DNA from 2 places in the Streptomyces sp. NPDC048370 genome. Region 1 is predicted to be linked to the other one. Evidence: riboswitches for the same ligand, from Rfam matches in the RefSeq annotation. Region 1 holds a riboswitch; the other holds the start of a gene.

Region 1 (8,938 bases):
GCGTGTCAGGGTTCATGAAGTACAGGTCGTCGTCAGGGTGCGCGGCGAACTGCATGAGCAGCGCCCGCAGACCTGTCGCGCTGGGCCGGCCCGGTGCCGGGTCGGCCCGTCGCGCCGGGTCGGCGGGCGGCTCGGGAAGGCGGAATCCGGCGATGGCCGCGGCGGCTGGCCCTGCAGCAGCCGCGAAAACCGTGCGCCGCGCCACTCTTCTGTCGTCCACGGGTCGCGCATCCTCCGTCCGGCTGTGCCCGTCATGCGTGGCCGGCCCGCTGGACGGGCTTCGGCTCACCGGTTCAACCGAGTTCGAAGGCACCCGTTCCGCCCGGTACAGCCGCTCTCACCCGAATGGGGCCGAGCAGGACGAGCCGCCGGGCACGCGGCACCGATGGTGCCCCTAGGGCCTTTCGTTTGGATCATGCCGGGCTCGCGGGCCCTGGCACCGCTCCCCCAAGCTCTTCGAGCAGGGGGCACCCCCAGCCGCGTTGTCGTCGGTCGTCAACGTCCCCCGTAGCCCTTCGGGCACGGGAGGTGCCCCCACCGCGTTGACTCCCTCCTCCGCCTTGCGATCGCACGCACCAGACCCCGCTCCCCGATCCGGCCTGATCCAAACGACAGGCCCTAGAAGAAGCCGAGCTTCTTCGGTGAGTAGCTCACCAGCAGATTCTTCGTCTGCTGGTAGTGGTCCAGCATCATCTTGTGGGTCTCGCGGCCGATGCCCGACTGCTTGTAGCCGCCGAAGGCGGCGTGGGCCGGGTAGGCGTGGTAGCAGTTCGTCCAGACGCGGCCCGCCTGGATCGCGCGGCCCGCGCGGTAGGCCGTGGTGGCGTCGCGGGTCCAGACGCCCGCGCCGAGGCCGTAGAGGGTGTCGTTCGCCGTGCGGATCGCGTCGTCGAAGTCGGTGAAGGAGGTGACCGCGACGACCGGGCCGAAGATCTCCTCCTGGAAGATCCGCATGCGGTTGTCGCCCTCGAAGATGGTCGGCTGGACGTAGTAGCCGCCCGCCAACTCCCCGTCGTACTCGATGCGCTGACCGCCCGTCAGGATCTTCGCGCCCTCCTGCTGGCCGATGTCCAGGTACGACAGGATCTTCTGCAGCTGGTCGTTGGAGGCCTGGGCGCCGATCATCGTGTCCGTGTCCAGCGGGTGGCCGGGGACGATCTGTTCCGTGCGGGCGACCGCCGCCTCAAGGAACTCGCTGTAGTGGCCGCGCTGGATCAGGGCCCTGGACGGGCACGTGCAGACCTCGCCCTGGTTCAGGGCGAACATCGTGAAGCCCTCCAGCGCCTTGTCCCTGAAGTCGTCGTCCGACGCCCACACGTCGTCGAAGAAGATGTTCGGGGACTTGCCGCCCAGCTCCAGCGTGACCGGCTTGATGTTCTCGGAGGCGTACTGCATGATCAGCCGCCCCGTCGTCGTCTCGCCCGTGAAGGCGATCTTCGCCACGCGCGGGGAGGACGCCAGCGGCTTGCCCGCCTCCGCTCCGAAGCCGTTGACGATGTTGATCACGCCCGGTGGCAGCAGATCGGCGACCAGGCTCATCCAGAAGTGGATGGACACCGGGGTCTGTTCGGCCGGCTTGAGGACGACCGCGTTGCCCGCCGCGAGCGCAGGCGCCAGCTTCCAGACCGCCATCAGGATCGGGAAGTTCCACGGGATGATCTGCGCCACGACCCCGAGCGGCTCGTGGAAGTGGTACGCGACGGTGTCGTCGTCGATCTCGCTCAGCGCGCCCTCCTGGCCGCGCAGAGCCCCCGCGAAGTAGCGGAAGTGGTCGATCGCCAGCGGGATGTCGGCGGCCAGCGTCTCGCGGATCGGCTTGCCGTTCTCCCAGCTCTCCGCGACCGCCAGTTCCTCCAGACGCGCCTCCATCCGGTCGGCGATCCTGAGCAGGACGTTCGAGCGCTCGGTCGACGACGTACGGCCCCACGCCGGCGCCGCCGCGTGCGCCGCGTCGAGGGCGCGCTCCACGTCCTCCGCGGTGCCCCGGGCGACCTCGGTGAACGGACGGCCGTCGACCGGGCTCGGGTTCTCGAAGTACTGGCCCCGCGCCGGGGCCACGTACGCGCCGCCGATCCAGTGGTCGTAGCGGGCCTGGTACGACATGAGCGCGCCCTCGGTGCCGGGTGCGGCGTAACGGGTCATGGACATGGCCTCCCTCGAACCGCGCCGGCCGTCCCTGACCGGCACTCAACCCCGAGTGTGCGGAGCCCGACGTTGCAACCCCGTTGCGCCCGCGGCCAGTTCCTCGTCCAGCGCCTGCAGGCGCGCAAGCACGGGGGCAAGCCCCGACGCCGGCACCACCCGCGCGAGCGCCCGCCACATCTCCACGTCGTCCTCGCCCCACGCGCTGTACGTCCAGTCCGCGAGCAGCGTCGCGTCGCCCCGGTCCACCAGCGCCGCCCGCAGCCGGCCGGCCAGCCGCTCCCGTATTCGTACGACCCCGGGAGCGCGGGACGCGGGCAACAGCGGCCCGGCGTAGTCGGCGAGTGCCGCCGACACCGCACCCGAGCCGAGGCGCCGGTCCACCGTCGCGAAGTCCGCGTCCACCTCCGCGGCCAAGCGGTACGGGCGGGAACGCAGCAGCTCCGGCCCCAGGAGCCCGCGCAGCCGGGACAGCTCGGCCCGCAGCGTGACCGGGGTGACCGATTCGTCCTCGTACAGGAGCGTGAGGAGTTCCTCGCCACCCACGCCCTCCTGTCGATGGGCCAGGACCACCAGGATCTCGCTGTGGCGGCGGCTCAGCCGCAGCCGCCGACCCGCCACGGTGAGCAGCGCCTCGTCCCGGCCGAGCGCGGTCAGCCGTATCCGTTCGGCCGCGGGCGGTGGCGCGAGCAGGGCCAATTGCGACTCCGCCGCCCGCGCCACGGCCTGCACGAACGCCAGACTGTGCGGATGTGCGAGCCGGTCCCCGCCGGTGATGTCGACGGCGCCGAGCAGCCGCCCACTGCCCGGATCGTGTACGGGAGCGGCGGCACAGGTCCACGCCTGCACGGGCCGCTGGAAGTGCTCGGCGCTGAACACCTGCACCGGGCGGTCCACGGCGATCGCGGTCCCGGGCGCGTTCGTCCCGGCCACCGACTCCGACCAGCGGGCCCCGGCGACGAAGTTCATCGCCCGCGCCTTCCGCAGCGTCCCCGGATGGCCCTCGACCCACAGCATCCGGCCCGCCGCGTCGCAGACCGCCAGGAGGTGTTCGCCGTCCGTCGCGTACGCGCCCATCAGCTCCCGGATCACGGGCATTGCGGCGGACAGTGGATGCCCCGCGCGGTGGTCGGCGAGCTCGTCGTCCGCCAGCTCCACACAGGCCGCGCCGTCCGGGCTCACCCGGGCCCGCGCCGAGCGCCGCCACGACGCCGCGACCAGCGGCCGCACCGGCGGGAGGTGGACCCGGCCGCCGCTGGTGAACGCCTCGTGCGCCCTCCGCAGCGCCCCGGCGTCCGGCTCCGCCGCCTCCCACGCATCGCTCAACTCGGCCTCCACGTCGAGGTCCCACGGCTTCCACGGCGTCCATGATTCGTACGGCTTCGTCGGCCGGACGTCCCATCCGTCGGACGTCCCATCCGTCGGACGTCCCATCCGTCGTCATCGTCGTGCGCGCGGAGGTCGTCGACAAGCGTCCCGACACCCCGGCATATGCGCCCTGTCCTGACACCGCCCCTGGGCCCCGCCCGGGGCTCACGTAGAGTGGGGCTCGGGCCGTGACTGGCGCTTGAGGTGGATCACCACCGGGGAGCGGCCCACGGACCCCGCGCACCCGTGCGGATCCGACGCTGCCGTGCGCCTGGGCGATCACCCTGTCATCGACGACGCCCAGGAGTGGCCCATGTCCACCAGCACCGCCTCCCTCATGGACGGCACCGCCCTCGCCCGCCGCACAGTCGAGGAGACCGCAGCCCGCGCCGCCGAGATCACCCGCCGCACCGGCGTCACGCCGTGCCTCGCCACGGTGCTCGTCGGCTCGGACCCCGCCTCCGTGACGTACGTGAAGATGAAGCAGAACCGCTGCGCGAAGGCCGGAATCCGCTCCAAGCACGTCGAGCTGCCCGCCGAGACGACGACCGAGGAGCTCGTCGCCGCGATCACCGCGCTCTCCCAGGACCCCGAGGTCCACGGCATCCTGCTCCAGCACCCGGTCGGCCCGCACATCGACGAGCGGGCCGCCTTCGAGGCGATCGCCCCCGAGAAGGACGTCGACGGCGTCACCATGGCCTCCTTCGCCGCCATGGGCTTCGGACTGCCCGGATTCGTCTCCTGCACGCCCGGTGGCATCATGCGGCTGCTCGACGCGTACGACGTCGATCCGCGCGGCAAGCGCGCCGTCGTCGTCGGCCGCTCCGCGATCCTCGGCAAGCCCGCAGGACTGCTGCTGCTCGGGCGCGACGCCACCGTCACGTACTGCCACTCGCGCACCGCCGAGCTGTCGTCGGTCGTCCGCGAGGCGGACATCCTCGTCGCGGCCGTGGGCAAGCCCCAGTTCATCAAGGGCGAGGACATCAAGCCCGGCGCCGTCGTGATCGACGCCGGCTACAACCCGGGCAACGTCGGCGACGTCGACTTCGACTCCGCCGCCGAGCGGGCCTCCCTCATCACCCCCGTACCGGGCGGTGTCGGCCCGATGACGATCGCCGTGCTCCTCGCGCAGACCGTCGAGGGAGCCGAGCGCCAGCTCGGTCTGTAGCTTCTCGGAGTGGAACGAGGATCCGAACGGCCCGTACAGGCAAGGGAACTGTCACAGTTCTGTACGGGCCGGGCCTCAACTCGGCTGCAGAACAACCCTGTTGGCCCTCCGCGGGTGACCCTGGTCACCATGTCCCCGTTCTCCGGCGAGAATGCGCCGTCGTTCGCCCGGTACGTCTTCGTACCGCTTCTCGCGCTGGTCGCGGCCGTCGCGTTCGCGAGCCGCCAGGAGGGTGAGAGCCGGTGGGACGCGACCGCGCGGACGCGGGGCGGCGCGACGGTCGACGTCGCCCCGGCCGCCGGCGAACGGCTCGCGGCGCAGGGCGGAACGGCAGGGCCCGCCGATGCCGTCGCGTACCACCACCTCGAGCCGGGGGAGTGCTTCGACATCGACCGTGCCGCGCCCGGCACCGTCGTACGACGCGGCTGCGGCCGGCCGCACGACGCCCAGCTCGTCACCGTCGTCCGCCTGACCGGCGAGCACCGCACCGACCGGGGGATACGGGACGCGGCGGCGGCCCTGTGCCGCGAGCCGCTCCGACGCAAGGCCTCCGCGCAGCCGCGCGGTACGCGCTGGACCACCTTCGTCCAGTACCCGTACCGCTCCGGCTACCTCCTCGGATCCGACACCGTCGCCTGCAGCCTCACCGCGTACGCCGCACCCGGCACGGCCGCCCGCCCCCTCACCGCGCCCCTGCTCTGACCCTGCCGCCCAGTGGCATCCTCCCCGTCATCCCTCTCGTTCCTCCGGCGTCCCCAGGCCCGCGAGCGCGGCGGACGGGTCCTGGTCGGCGGGGCCCGCCGGGGCCCACGAGCCGCGTTCCTTGCGGAAGGGCCACCAGCGGCCGTCCTCGCCCAGGCGCAGCTGCGCCTCCGCGCCGACCACCGTCCAGCGCGCCGCCCCGGCCTGCCGCAGAACGGGCCGGTCGGCCTCCTCCCACGCCTCCGCGAGCACCGCCTTCGCCCGTACCAGCGCCTCGGGATCCGGTGTCCACTCCTCCTCCAGTACGGAGAGGGCGGCAGCGCCCCCGAAGCGCCACGCGCGCGTGGCCAGGTCGAGGTCGGCCCGGCGCCGCCCCGACCCCTCCGCGAGCCGCGTCACGACCCGCGTCGGGGGAGCCCCCATGGCCGCCATCCGCACCGCGTCCTGACTGGGCGTCAAGAGGCGGTCATGGCGTTCAGGGCCGGGCGCGAGCGCCTCGGCCAGCAGCCGGTGGGCACGGGCGGCCGCGTCCGCCGCCAGGAACTCCAGCGCCGCCGGGTCGACACCCGGCGCCGGCTCGGCCTCGGTGTCCAGCGAGGGCGGCTCGCCCGGTACGGAAGGCAGCGCCGGAGGAGCCGGCAGCGGCGGCAGGATGTCCCGCGCGGCGAACGCCTCCTCGGCGAGTACGCCCTCGGCCCCCGCCCCCTCGGCGGACTCGCGAGCGCCCGTGGCCGAGGCCGTCGACGCCTTCGCCGCACTCCGCTCCTGCAACGCGTCCACGAGGGCCCGCTCACCGCGCCCCCGCATCAGCAGCAGCACGAACGGGTCCTCGTCGAGCAGCCGCGCCACCTGGTAGCAGAGCGCGGTCGTGTGCGGGCAGTGGTCCCACGCCTCGCAGCCGCACTCGGGGTCCAGGTCGCCGATGCCCGGCAGCAGTTCGAGCCCGGCGGCCGCCGCGTCCTCCACCAGGTGCGGCGGCATCTCGTGGTCCAACAGCGCCGCGATGTGCCCCGCGCTCTCGACCGCGAGGTCGAGCAGCCGGTCCCAGTCGGCGTCCGACAGCTCCTGGAGGAGGACGTCGCTGCGGTACGAGGAACCGTCACGGTCCTTCACGACCGCCGTGATCCGGCCAGGACGTACCGACACGGCGCCCACCGCGCCGGCGCGCGCCTGGCGCCGCCCCTGCTTGAGCTGCTGGCCGTCGAGCGCCGTGTCCTCCAGGGCCTTGAGCCAGGCGAGGCCCCACCAGGTGCGGGCGAAGGCCGATCCCCGCGCGGGCGGGAGCGCCTCGAACGTCCGCTCCTCGTCGGATCCCTGTCCGTGTCCCTGTCCCTGTCCGTAGGCGCTCATCGTCCGTCCTCCCCGTTTCCGTCCTCGTTCTGGTCCCCGTCCCCGCGCAGTCGGACGAGGTCCGCGAGCTCGGCATCGGTCAGTTCGGTCAGCGCCGCCTCGCCCGAGCCGAGTACGGAGTCGGCCAGCGCCCGCTTGCGCAGCAGCATGTCCGCGATCCGGTCCTCGATCGTGCCCTCGGCGATCAACCGGTGGACCTGCACCGGCTGGGTCTGGCCGATCCGGTACGCGCGGTCGGTGGCCTGGGCCTCCACGGCCGGGTTCCACCAGCGGTCGTAATGCACGACGTGCCCGGCCCGGGTGAGGTTGAGCCCCGTACCCGCCGCCTTCAGCGACAGCAGGAAGACCGGCACCTCGCCGTCCTGGAAGCGCGCGACCATCGCCTCGCGCTCGGCGACCGGAGTGCCCCCGTGCAGGAACTGCGTACGCACGCCCCGCGCCGCCAGATGGCTCTCGAGGAGCCGAGCCATCTGGACGTACTGGGTGAAGACGAGCACGCTCGCGTCTTCGGCGAGGATCGTGTCGAGCAGCTCGTCGAGCAGCTCCAGCTTTCCGGAACGGCCCTCGATCAGGGGGCGTTCCTCCTTGAGGTACTGGGCCGGGTGGTTGCAGATCTGCTTGAGCCCCGTCAGCAACTTCACCACCAGACCGCGCCGCTCCATCCCGTCCGCCTCGGCGATGGCCGCCAGGGTCTCGCGCACCACCGCCTCGTAGAGCCCGGCCTGCTCCTTGGTCAGGGAGACGGCGCGGTCGGTCTCCGTCTTCGGCGGCAGCTCGGGGGCGATGCCCGGGTCGGACTTGCGGCGTCGCAGCAGGAACGGGCGGACGAGCGCGGCCAGGCGCTCGGCGGCCGCCGGGTCCTCGCCGCCCTCGACGGCCGAGGCGTAGCGCGACCGGAAGGTGCCGAGCCGGCCGAGGAGACCGGGGGTCGTCCAGTCGAGGATGGCCCACAGCTCGGAGAGGTTGTTCTCGACCGGGGTGCCCGAGAGCGCGACGCGCGCCTTGGCGCCGAGCGTACGGAGCTGCTTGGCGGTGGCCGAGTACGGGTTCTTGACGTGCTGGGCCTCGTCCGCGACGACCATGCCCCACGTCCGGGCGGCCAGTTGGTCGGTGTCGAGCCGCATCGTGCCGTACGTCGTGAGGACGAACTCGCCGTCGGCCAGCTCCTCCAGCGTGCGCGACGGGCCGTGGAAGCGGCGTACGGGCGTGCCGGGCGCGAACTTCTCGATCTCCCGCTGCCAGTTGCCCATCAGCGAGGTCGGGCACACCACGAGGGTGGGCCCGGCGGCCGACGGATCGCTCTGCCGGTGCAGATGGAGCGCGATGAGCGTGATGGTCTTGCCCAGACCCATGTCGTCGGCGAGACAGCCGCCGAGTCCGAGCGACGTCATCCGGTGCAGCCAATTGAGGCCGCGCAGCTGGTAGTCGCGGAGCGTCGCGGCGAGCGCGGCAGGCTGCGGGACTTCCTGCGGGCCGCCCTCCGGGTCGGCGAGGCGGGCGCGCAACTGCTCCAGCCAGCCGGTCGCCCGGACCTCGACCCGCTCTCCGTCCAGGTCGGCGGTCCCGGTGAGTACGGCTCCGAGCGCGTCGACCGGGGTGAACTTGCGGTCCTGGGACGCGCGGGCGCGGCGCACCTCGGCGGGGTCGACGAGGACCCACTGGTCGCGCAGCCGGACGACCGGGCGACCGGCCTCGGCGAGCTGGTCGAGCTCGGCGCGGGTGAGGTCCTGGTCGCCGATGGCGAAACGCCAGTTGAAGGCGAGGAGGGCGTCGGCGGAGAGGAAGGAGGGGAGCGCGGAGGAGCGCCCGCCGTCGGCGCCTCCGGCGCCCTCTACGGATGCGGCGTCACCGGCGGGTCCCGCGAGTCCGGCGGGACCAGTGGGTCCGGCGGATTCTGTGGACTCTGTGGACTCGTCCGATGGGCCGATCACCGCGTGGGCGGTGAGCCGGTGGGCCAGGTCGCGCGGCCAGTGGATCTGGACGCCGGTCGCGGCGAGCGCCCGGGCCGCGGGGCCGAGCAGGTCCGTGACCTCCTCGTCCGCCAGCTCGACGGCGTCCGGGACGGCCGCCGAGAGCAGCGGCGCCAGCGGCGCCCATGCGCGTGCTGCGCGGCGCAGGGCGAGCAGGGCGTCCATCCGGGCCCGGGGCCCGAACGCCGAGGCCGCCGAGCCCCCCGGACCGGCAGATCCGGCGGAGCCGGACCCCGCC
Region 2 (8,938 bases), on a different contig from region 1:
CCTGCTCGGCGGCACGTCCGAGATCGGGCTCGCCACGGCCCGCCGGCTGATCGCCCGCCGTACCCGCACGGTCTGGCTCGCCGGACGCCCCTCGCCCGCCCTGACGGCCGCCGCCGACTCGCTGCGCGTGCTGGGCGCGGACGTGCGGACGGTGTCGTTCGACGCGCTCGACACGGAATCGCACGAGGAGCGGCTCGGCAAGATCTTCACCGAGGGAGACATCGACATGGTGCTGCTCGCGTTCGGGATCCTCGGCGACCAGGCGCACGACGAGGCCGATCCGCTCGCCGCCGTCCGGGTCGCCCAGACCAACTACACCGGCGCGGTCTCGGCGGGCCTGGTCTGCGCGGCGGCGCTCCAGGCGCAGGGGCACGGCTCGTTGGTCGTGCTGTCGTCGGTGGCCGGCGAGCGCGCCCGCCGCGCGAACTTCATCTACGGCTCGTCCAAGGCGGGTCTCGACGCGTTCGCCCAGGGGCTCGGGGACGCGCTGTACGGGACCGGGGTGCACGTGATGGTCGTACGCCCCGGATTCGTACGGTCGCGGATGACGGCCGGCCTGGAGGAGGCGCCGCTGGCGACGACTCCGGAGGACGTCGCCCGGGCGATCGAGCTGGGGCTGCGGCGCCGCTCGGAGACGGTGTGGGTGCCGGGCGCGCTGCGGATGGTGATGTCGGCCCTGCGGCACGTACCGAGGCCGGTCTTCCGACGGCTGCCGGTCTGACGGACGGGGCGGACGGGCGGGCGGGGCGGGCGGGCGGACGGCCGGACGGGCGGACCGTGCGGCCGCCGCCGGGGTCAGCAGGTCGGGGTCAGCAGGTCGGGGTCGGGGTGTCCACCGAGGTGCCCTGGGCCGGGACCCCGGAGACATGGCGGGCGTCGCCGAAGTCGAAGACCCGGAGCTTGCGCCACACGCCGTCCGCGCCCTGCTCGTACAGGGCGAAGGAGGAGCAGGTCCAGGCGGCCTCGAAGTCGGCCAGCTCGGTGTACGCCCGGTCCATCGCCTCCTCGGCGATGCCGTGCGCGACGGTCACGTGCGGGTGGTACGGGAACTGCAGCTCGCGCACGAGCGGCCCGGACTCGTCCCGTACCCGCTCCTGGAGCCAGCCGCAGGAGGAGACGCCCTCGGCGAGCGTCACGTACACGACCGGGGAGAGCGGGCGAAACGTTCCCGTGCCGCTCAGCCGCACCGGGAAGGAGCGGACGCCCGCGGCGACCTCGGCGAGATGCGCCTGGATCGCGGGGAGCCGCTCCGCGTCCACCTCGGTCGGCGGGACGAGGGTGACGTGCGTGGGGATGCCGTGCGCGGCAGGGTCCCCGAAGCCGGCGCGCAGCTCCTGGAGCAGGCTGCCATAGGGCTCCGGGACCGCGATCGAAACGCCGAGCGTTACGGTCCCCACGTCGTTCTCCTCCGTCGTCGTGTCATTCGGGTCGGTGGTGGTGCAGCCGCCAGTGTGCGGCCTGCACCACCCCTGAGGCCAGAGTCCTTGGACTCAGTGCTTGGCGGGCAGGAAGCCCACCCGCTCGTACGTCTGTGCCAGGGTCTCCGCGGCGACCGCGCGGGCCTTCTCCGCGCCCTTGGCCAGGAGCGAGTCCAGCGTCTCCGGGTCGTCCAGGTATTCCTGCGTACGGGTCCGGAACGGCGTGACGAAGTCCACCATGACCTCCGCGAGGTCGGTCTTCAGCGCGCCGTACATCTTGCCCTCGTAGCTCTTCTCCAGGTCGGGGATGCTCGTCCCGGTGAGCGTGGACATGATGGAGAGCAGGTTGGAGACGCCGGCCTTGTTCTCCGGGTCGAAGCGGATGACCGTGTCGGTGTCGGTGACCGCGCTCTTGACCTTCTTCGCCGTCACCTTCGGCTCGTCGAGGAGGTTGATCAGACCCTTCGGCGTGGACGACGACTTGCTCATCTTGATCGTCGGGTCCTGCAGGTCGTAGATCTTGCCCGTCTCCTTGAGGATGTACGGCGCCGGGATCGTGAACGTCTCGCCGAAGCGGCCGTTGAACCGCTCCGCGAGGTCGCGGGTCAGCTCGATGTGCTGGCGCTGGTCCTCGCCGACCGGGACCTGGTCGGCCTGGTAGAGGAGGATGTCGGCGACCTGGAGGATCGGGTACGTGAAGAGTCCGACGGTGGCCCGGTCGGCACCCTGCTTGGACGACTTGTCCTTGAACTGGGTCATGCGGGAGGCCTCGCCGAAGCCGGTCAGGCAGTTCATGACCCAGCCGAGCTGCGCGTGCTCGGGCACGTGGCTCTGGACGAAGAGGGTGCAGCGCTCCGGGTCGAGGCCGGCGGCGAGCAGCTGCGCGGCGGCGAGCCGGGTGTTGGCGCGGAGCTCCGCCGGATCCTGCGGGACCGTGATCGCGTGCAGGTCCACCACCATGTAGAAGGCGTCGTGGGTCTCCTGCAGCGCGACCCACTGACGGACCGCACCCAGGTAGTTGCCGAGGTGGAACGAGCCTGCGGTGGGCTGGATTCCGGAGAGCACGCGGGGACTATCAGAGGCCATGCTCCACATTCTCTCAGGTGCGAGAGGCGATCCCGGACTGGGAACCGATCCCGTTCTGCCGGTGTATCAAAGGTGTGAGGACGCTGGAGGGGGGCCGGGTCGTGGAGGCCGAGGTCGCGGTGATCGCTCGCGTACGCGCCGGGGAGCCCGAGGCGTACGCGTCGCTGGTCCGCGCGCACACGGCGGTCGCGTTGCGGGCCGCGGTGGCGTGCGGCGCGGGCGCGGAGGCCGAGGACGTGGTGCAGCAGGCCTTCTTCAAGGCGTACCAATCGTTGGGGCGCTTCAAGGAGGGGGCCGCGTTCCGTCCGTGGCTGCTGCGGATCGTGGTCAATGAGACGAGGAACACAGTGCGGGCGGCGGGCCGGCAGCGGGCCGTCGCGGGGCGGGAGGCGGAGCTGCTCGCCTCGGAGCCGCTGATACCGGAAGGGGCGGACCCGGCGGTCGCGGCTGAGGAGCGGGAGAGACGCCGCCAGCTGCTCGCGGCGCTTGACGGGCTGGGTGAGGACCACCGGCAGGTGGTGATCCACCGGTATCTGCTGGAGTTGGACGAGACGGAGACAGCGGCCGCGTTGGGCTGGCCGCGCGGGACGGTGAAGTCCCGGCTGAGCCGGGCGCTGAAGAAGCTCGGACTGGTGCTGGAGGGAGGTGACGAGCATGACGGAGGAGAGGGCCGGTGACGGGCTGCCCGAGCGCCAGGAGCGCCCAGGGTCGCCCGGGTCGCCCGAGCCGCCGGAGCGCCCCGAGCTCGGGGAGGAGCTGCGGGAGCTGGGGCGGCGGCTGAAGGTGCCGGACGTCGGCGGGGAGACCATGGCCGAGCGGGTGCTCGGGCAGCTCCTGGCGGAGCAGGTGCCGACGCCGGTGCGACGGCGCCGGTTCGAGGGCCTGCGCAGACGCTGGAAGGCGTTGCTCGCGGCGGTCTCCGGGCTCCTGATGGTCCTGGTGCTCACGCCTCCGGTGCGGGCGACGGTGGCGGACTGGTTCGGCTTCGGCGGGATCGAGATCCGGTACGACCCGTGGGCGCCCCCCGGCGCGGACCCGGAGGTGCCGGGCTGCCCCGACCCGGTCCCGTTGGAGGAGGCCGCGCGCAGGGCGGGGTTCGAGCCGCTGCTGCCGAGTGCGCTCCGTCCGCCCGACGCGGTCTCGGTGACCGGCTCGGCCGAGCGGGGGCGGGCGGTGATCAGCCTGTGCTGGCGTGGGGACGGCACGTTCACGGTCCGGCTCGACCAGTTCCCGGCGCGGCTCGGCATGGGCTTCGCCAAGGAGGTCCGGACGCAGCCCGAGTGGGTCGCGATGCCGGACGGCGGGGAGGGGTACTGGTTCGCCGAGCCGCATCTGCTGCGGTTCCCGATGACGGACGCGAGCGGGCAGGAGTGGACGCACTCCATACGCACGGCGGGCCCCACGCTCCTCTGGACGAGGAACGCGGGAGCCCTGACCCTGCGCCTGGAGGGCGAGCCGACCCTCAAGGAGTCCCTGCGCATCGCCGAATCGGCGGGCTGAGCGCTCGCCGCCGGGTCGGTGGCCGGGGCAGCAGCGGGTCGGCTGCCGGGTTGGGTGCCGGGTCGGCGGCCGGGCCGGCCGGCGGGTCGGGCGCAGGGTCGGCCGGCGGGTCAGGCGCCGAGTCGGTGGCCGGTCAGGTCGGCAGGCCGGGGGCCGGGAAGGCGGCCATCAGCTCGGCGACCTCGGCGCGGATCGTGGTGAGGGCGTCCTCGTCGCCCGAGCCGGCGGCGGCGACGCCCCGGTCGATCCAGTCGGCGACCTGGGCCATGTGCGCGGTGCCGAGGCCCCGGGAGGTGAGGGAGGGGGTGCCGATGCGGATGCCGGAGGGGTCGAAGGGCTTCCGGGTGTCGTAGGGGACGGTGTTGTAGTTGACGACGATCCCGGCGCGGTCGAGGGCCTTGGCGGCGACCTTGCCGGGGACCTCCTTGGGGGTGAGGTCCATCAGGATCAGGTGGTTGTCGGTGCCGCCGGAGACCAGGTCGAAGCCGTGGGCGAGGAGCGCCTCGGCGAGGGCCTTGGCGTTGGCGACGACCGCGTGGGCGTAGTCGCGGAAGGAGGGCTGGGACGCCTCGCGCAGGGCGACGGCGATGGCGGCGGTGGTCTGGTTGTGCGGACCGCCCTGGAGACCGGGGAAGACGGCCTTGTCGAGGGCCTTGGCGTGCTCCTCGCGGGACATCAGCATGGCGCCGCGCGGGCCGCGCAGGGTCTTGTGGGTGGTCGTCGAGATGACGTCGGCGTACGGGACCGGGGAGGGGTGGGCACCGCCCGCGATCAGGCCGGCGATGTGGGCGATGTCGGCGACGAGGACGGCCCCGGCCTCGCGGGCGATCTCGGCGAAGGCGGGGAAGTCGATCGTGCGGGGCAGCGCGGTGCCGCCGCAGAAGATCACCTTCGGGCGCTCCTTGAGGGCGAGCTCGCGGACCTGGTCGAAGTCGACGAGCCCGTTGTCCTGGCGTACGCCGTACTGCACACCGCGGAACCACTTGCCGGTGGCGGAGACGCCCCAGCCGTGGGTGAGGTGGCCGCCCATCGGCAGGGCCATGCCCATCACGGTGTCGCCCGGCTCGGCGAAGGCGAGGTAGACGGCGAGGTTGGCGGGGGAACCGGAGTAGGGCTGGACGTTGGCGTGGTCGACGCCGAAGACGGCCTTGGCGCGCTCGACGGCGAGAGTCTCGACCTGGTCGATGTTCTGCTGGCCCTCGTAGTACCGGCGGCCCGGATAGCCCTCGCTGTACTTGTTCTGCAGGACCGTGCCGGAGGCTTCGAGGACGGCGGCGGAGACGTAGTTCTCGCTGGGGATCAGCCGCAGGGTCTCGGCCTGCAGCCGCTCCTCGGCGCCGACGAGCGCGGCGAGTTCGGGGTCGGTGGCGGCGAGTGCGGGGTGGGTGGGCGCGTTCATGGCGTTCCTCCGGGCGTTGCGGCGGGTCCCGGGGCACTGCGACGACGCGGCACCACACGGGACGAGGTCCTTGTGGTGCCCAGGCGGGCGGCACCGCGTGTGGTCTGCCGCGCACGGCTCCCCCAGGGTCGATTCCCCGTACGCCAGTCGCCGTGCGTGTTTCCAGACTAGCTGGCGCGCCGTCGCACAGGTTTCTTCGTCCGGCATACGAGCGACGATAAGAAAGGGAGCCACACCCGCCCCTGGCCGCAGGACGAACGGAGATCCCGTGTCGAGTACGCAAGACGCGATCGCTTCCGCGGAGGCGCACAGCGCGCACAACTACCACCCCCTGCCCGTCGTCGTCGCCTCGGCCGACGGGGCCTGGATGACCGATGTCGAGGGGCGCCGCTACCTCGACATGCTCGCCGGGTACTCGGCGCTCAACTTCGGGCATGGCCACCGGCGGCTGATCGACGCCGCGCGGGCGCAGCTGGAGCGGGTGACGCTCACGTCGAGGGCGTTCCACCACGACCGGTTCGCCGAGTTCTGCACGCAGCTCGCGGAGCTGTGCGGCAAGGACATGGTCCTGCCGATGAACACGGGCGCGGAGGCGATCGAGACGGCGGTGAAGACCGCCAGGAAGTGGGGGTACGAGGTCAAGGGCGTGCCGGACGGGCACGCGAAGATCGTGGTCGCGGCGAACAACTTCCACGGCCGGACGACGACGATCGTCAGCTTCTCCACGGACCACGAGGCCCGGGACCACTACGGCCCGTACACGCCGGGCTTCGAGATCGTCCCGTACGGCGATCTGACGGCGATGGAGGCCGCGGTCACCGCCCACACCGTGGCGGTGCTGATCGAGCCGATCCAGGGCGAGGCCGGGGTCCTCGTCCCGCCGGCCGGGTATCTGCGCGGGGTGCGGGAGTTGACCCGGGAGCGGAACGTGCTCTTCATCGCGGACGAGATCCAGTCGGGCCTCGGCAGGACCGGGCGGACGTTCGCGTGCGAGCACGAGGGTGTGGTGCCGGACGTGTACGTCCTGGGCAAGGCGCTGGGCGGCGGTGTCGTCCCGGTCTCCGCGGTGGTGGCGGACCGGGACGTGCTGGGGGTGTTCCGGCCGGGCGAGCACGGGTCGACGTTCGGCGGGAACCCGCTGGCGTGCGCGGTGGCGCTGGAGGTGATCGCGATGCTGCGGACGGGCGAGTACCAGCAGCGGGCGGCGGAGCTCGGCGAGCATCTGCACGCGGAGCTGGGGCTGCTCGTGGGCGGCGGCGCGGTGGAGGCGGTGCGCGGGCGCGGTCTGTGGGCCGGGGTGGACATCGCGCCCTCGCGGGGCACGGGCCGGCAGATCTCGGAGAAGCTGATGGAGCGGGGTGTGCTGGTGAAGGACACCCACGGTTCGACGATCCGGATCGCACCACCGCTGGTGATCAGCAAGGAGGACCTGGACTGGGGCCTGGAGCAACTGCGGGCGGTACTGGCGGGCTGACGGGGTCCGTACGGTCGGGTCGGCTGCGCGGGCTGACGGGGCCCGCACCGCGCGGGTCGGCCGGCGTCCTGCCTGTCGGGCCGACCGCGCGGGTCGGCGCCGTGCGGCGGACCGATCGGGTCCGCACCGCCGGACCGGTCGGGTCCGCACCGCCGGACCGGTCGGGTCCGCACCGCCGGATCGGTCGGGTCCGCACCGCCGGGCCGGCCGGGTCCTCGCCGCCGGACCGGTCGGGTCCGTTTCTCGGGGCGGATGTCGGGGTGGAGGTCGGGGCAACTATGGGCATTGACAGCGCAGTTGGTCTAGGCCAATGATGCCGCCATGCCGAGACCCCGCCCCCGCCGCGCACTGCGTGGCGCACTCGCCGCTCTCGTCCCGCTCGCGCTGCTCGGCGCGTTCGGGGGCCCCGCGCACGCCGCCCCGAAGGCGGCCTGGCCCGAGCCCGTCCCCGTCGTCTCCCATGTGCGGACCACCGACCCGGTCGTCTTCATCACCATCGACGACGGCTGGTTCCACGACCCGGCCGCCGCCAAGGTCCTCCTCGACCGCCGGGTGCCCGCCTCGCTGTTCCTGCTCCCGGGCGCGTACTCGTACGACTCCGGCTACTTCCACACGCTCCTCGACCAGGGCCGCTCCCGGGTCGAGAACCACACCGTCAACCACCCGGACCTGACCGGGCTCGACGCGGCAGGCCAGAAGGCCGAGGTCTGCGGCGCGCGCGACCGGCACCTCGCCGAGTTCGGCGACGGCCCGCGCCTGCTGCGCCCGCCCTACGGCACGTACGACGAGACCACCCGCACCACCGCCCGCGCCTGCGGCGCGAAGGCCGTGGTGACCTGGACGTACGACCTCACCACCTGGGGCCGGTGGACCCCGCCGACCCCCACGCTCAAGGCCGGCGACATCATCCTGCTGCACTTCAACGAGACCCTGGAGCAGGACCTGACGCGCGCCCTGGACGCCGCCGAGGCGGCCGGTCTGAAGCCCGCGCCGCTCAGGGAGTACGTACCGGAGTGACAGCGGCCGGAGCCGCCGTCAGAGGATGACGTGGGGCAGGAAGCGGGCGTACTCGTCCGTGATCAGCCCCGCCGACTCCCGGATGCCGAGCCCCGCCGCCTCGTCCTCGACGACCCACGCGCCGAGCACCACGCGGTTGCCGTCGAAGTCGGGCAGCGGGGCCAACTCCTGGTAGCAGCAGGGCTCGTCGCGCAGGACCGGGGCATGGCCCGGTTCGTGGACGGTGACGCCCGCGCCCTCGCGGCCGAGGAGGGGCTTGGCGACGTAGCCGCCGCGCTCGGCGAGCTCGCGCGGGCCGTCGAGATAGGCCGGCAGCAGGTTCGGGTGGCCGGGGTAGAGCTCCCAGAGGATCGCGAGCAGCGCCTTGTTGGAGAGCAGCATCTTCCAGGCGGGCTCGATCCAGCAGGTGGTGCCCGTACCGCCGCCGTTGTCGAGGGTGTCCAGTACGTACGGACCGAAGCGGTCGGTGGCCAGCCACTCCCACGGGTAGAGCTTGAAGCAGCTGCGGATGAACCGCAGCCGGTCGTCCACGAAGCGCCCCGAGAGCCGGTCCCAGCCTATCTGTTCGACCGACAGCGCCTCCGTGTCGAGCCCGGCCTGCTGCGCGGTCTCGCGCAGATACGCGACCGTCATCAGGTCCTCGCCGAGCTCGTCCCCCTCGGAGTGGACGAAGTGCACCGGGCTGCCCGGGGGCAGCAGCGGGGCCTGGCGCCTCCAGGCGTCGACGAGCCGTTCATGGAGGGAATTCCACTGGTCGGCACCGGGGAAACGTTCCTCCATCCAGAACCACTGCGGGCTCGCCGCCTCGACCAGCGAGGTCGGTGTGTCGGCGTTGTACTCCAGCATCTTGGCCGGGCCCGTACCGTCGTAACGGAGGTCGAACCGGCCGTAGAGCGAGGGCAGTTCGGCGCGGCGCCGCCAGGACTCGGCGACGAGGGAGACGAGCCGGGGGTCGGTGAGGCCGAGATCGGCGAACCGCTCGTGCTCGACGATGTGGGCGGCCGCCGCCAGGCACATCGCGTGCAGCTCCTCGACGACCTCCTC

The links. A riboswitch is a leader RNA that binds a small molecule or an ion and turns the genes downstream of it on or off. The one in region 1 is predicted to bind ZMP and ZTP.
Region 2: linked by a shared signal. The riboswitch ahead of glyA (serine hydroxymethyltransferase) and the one ahead of ACGFYP_RS28755 (bifunctional 5,10-methylenetetrahydrofolate dehydrogenase/5,10-methenyltetrahydrofolate cyclohydrolase) in region 1 are both predicted to bind ZMP and ZTP.

The regions. Positions count from the first base shown of each region.
Region 1 is NZ_JBICYI010000016.1:46,938-55,875, forward strand. It holds gene ACGFYP_RS28740 (PIG-L family deacetylase) at 1-220, opposite strand, end outside; gene ACGFYP_RS28745 (aldehyde dehydrogenase family protein) at 619-2,142, opposite strand; gene ACGFYP_RS28750 (GAF domain-containing protein) at 2,188-3,576, opposite strand; ZMP/ZTP riboswitch at 3,689-3,794, shown strand; gene ACGFYP_RS28755 (bifunctional 5,10-methylenetetrahydrofolate dehydrogenase/5,10-methenyltetrahydrofolate cyclohydrolase) at 3,824-4,678, shown strand; gene ACGFYP_RS28760 (hypothetical protein) at 4,808-5,380, shown strand; gene ACGFYP_RS28765 (SWF or SNF family helicase) at 5,408-6,730, opposite strand; gene ACGFYP_RS28770 (DEAD/DEAH box helicase) at 6,727-8,938, opposite strand, start outside.
Region 2 is NZ_JBICYI010000008.1:240,580-249,517, forward strand. It holds gene ACGFYP_RS19935 (decaprenylphospho-beta-D-erythro-pentofuranosid-2-ulose 2-reductase) at 1-721, shown strand, start outside; gene ACGFYP_RS19940 (2'-5' RNA ligase family protein) at 810-1,397, opposite strand; gene trpS (tryptophan--tRNA ligase) at 1,491-2,504, opposite strand; gene ACGFYP_RS19950 (sigma-70 family RNA polymerase sigma factor) at 2,579-3,181, shown strand; gene ACGFYP_RS19955 (hypothetical protein) at 3,159-4,004, shown strand; gene glyA (serine hydroxymethyltransferase) at 4,138-5,403, opposite strand; ZMP/ZTP riboswitch at 5,474-5,564, opposite strand; gene rocD (ornithine--oxo-acid transaminase) at 5,672-6,877, shown strand; gene ACGFYP_RS19970 (polysaccharide deacetylase family protein) at 7,199-7,894, shown strand; gene ACGFYP_RS19975 (glutathionylspermidine synthase family protein) at 7,913-8,938, opposite strand, start outside.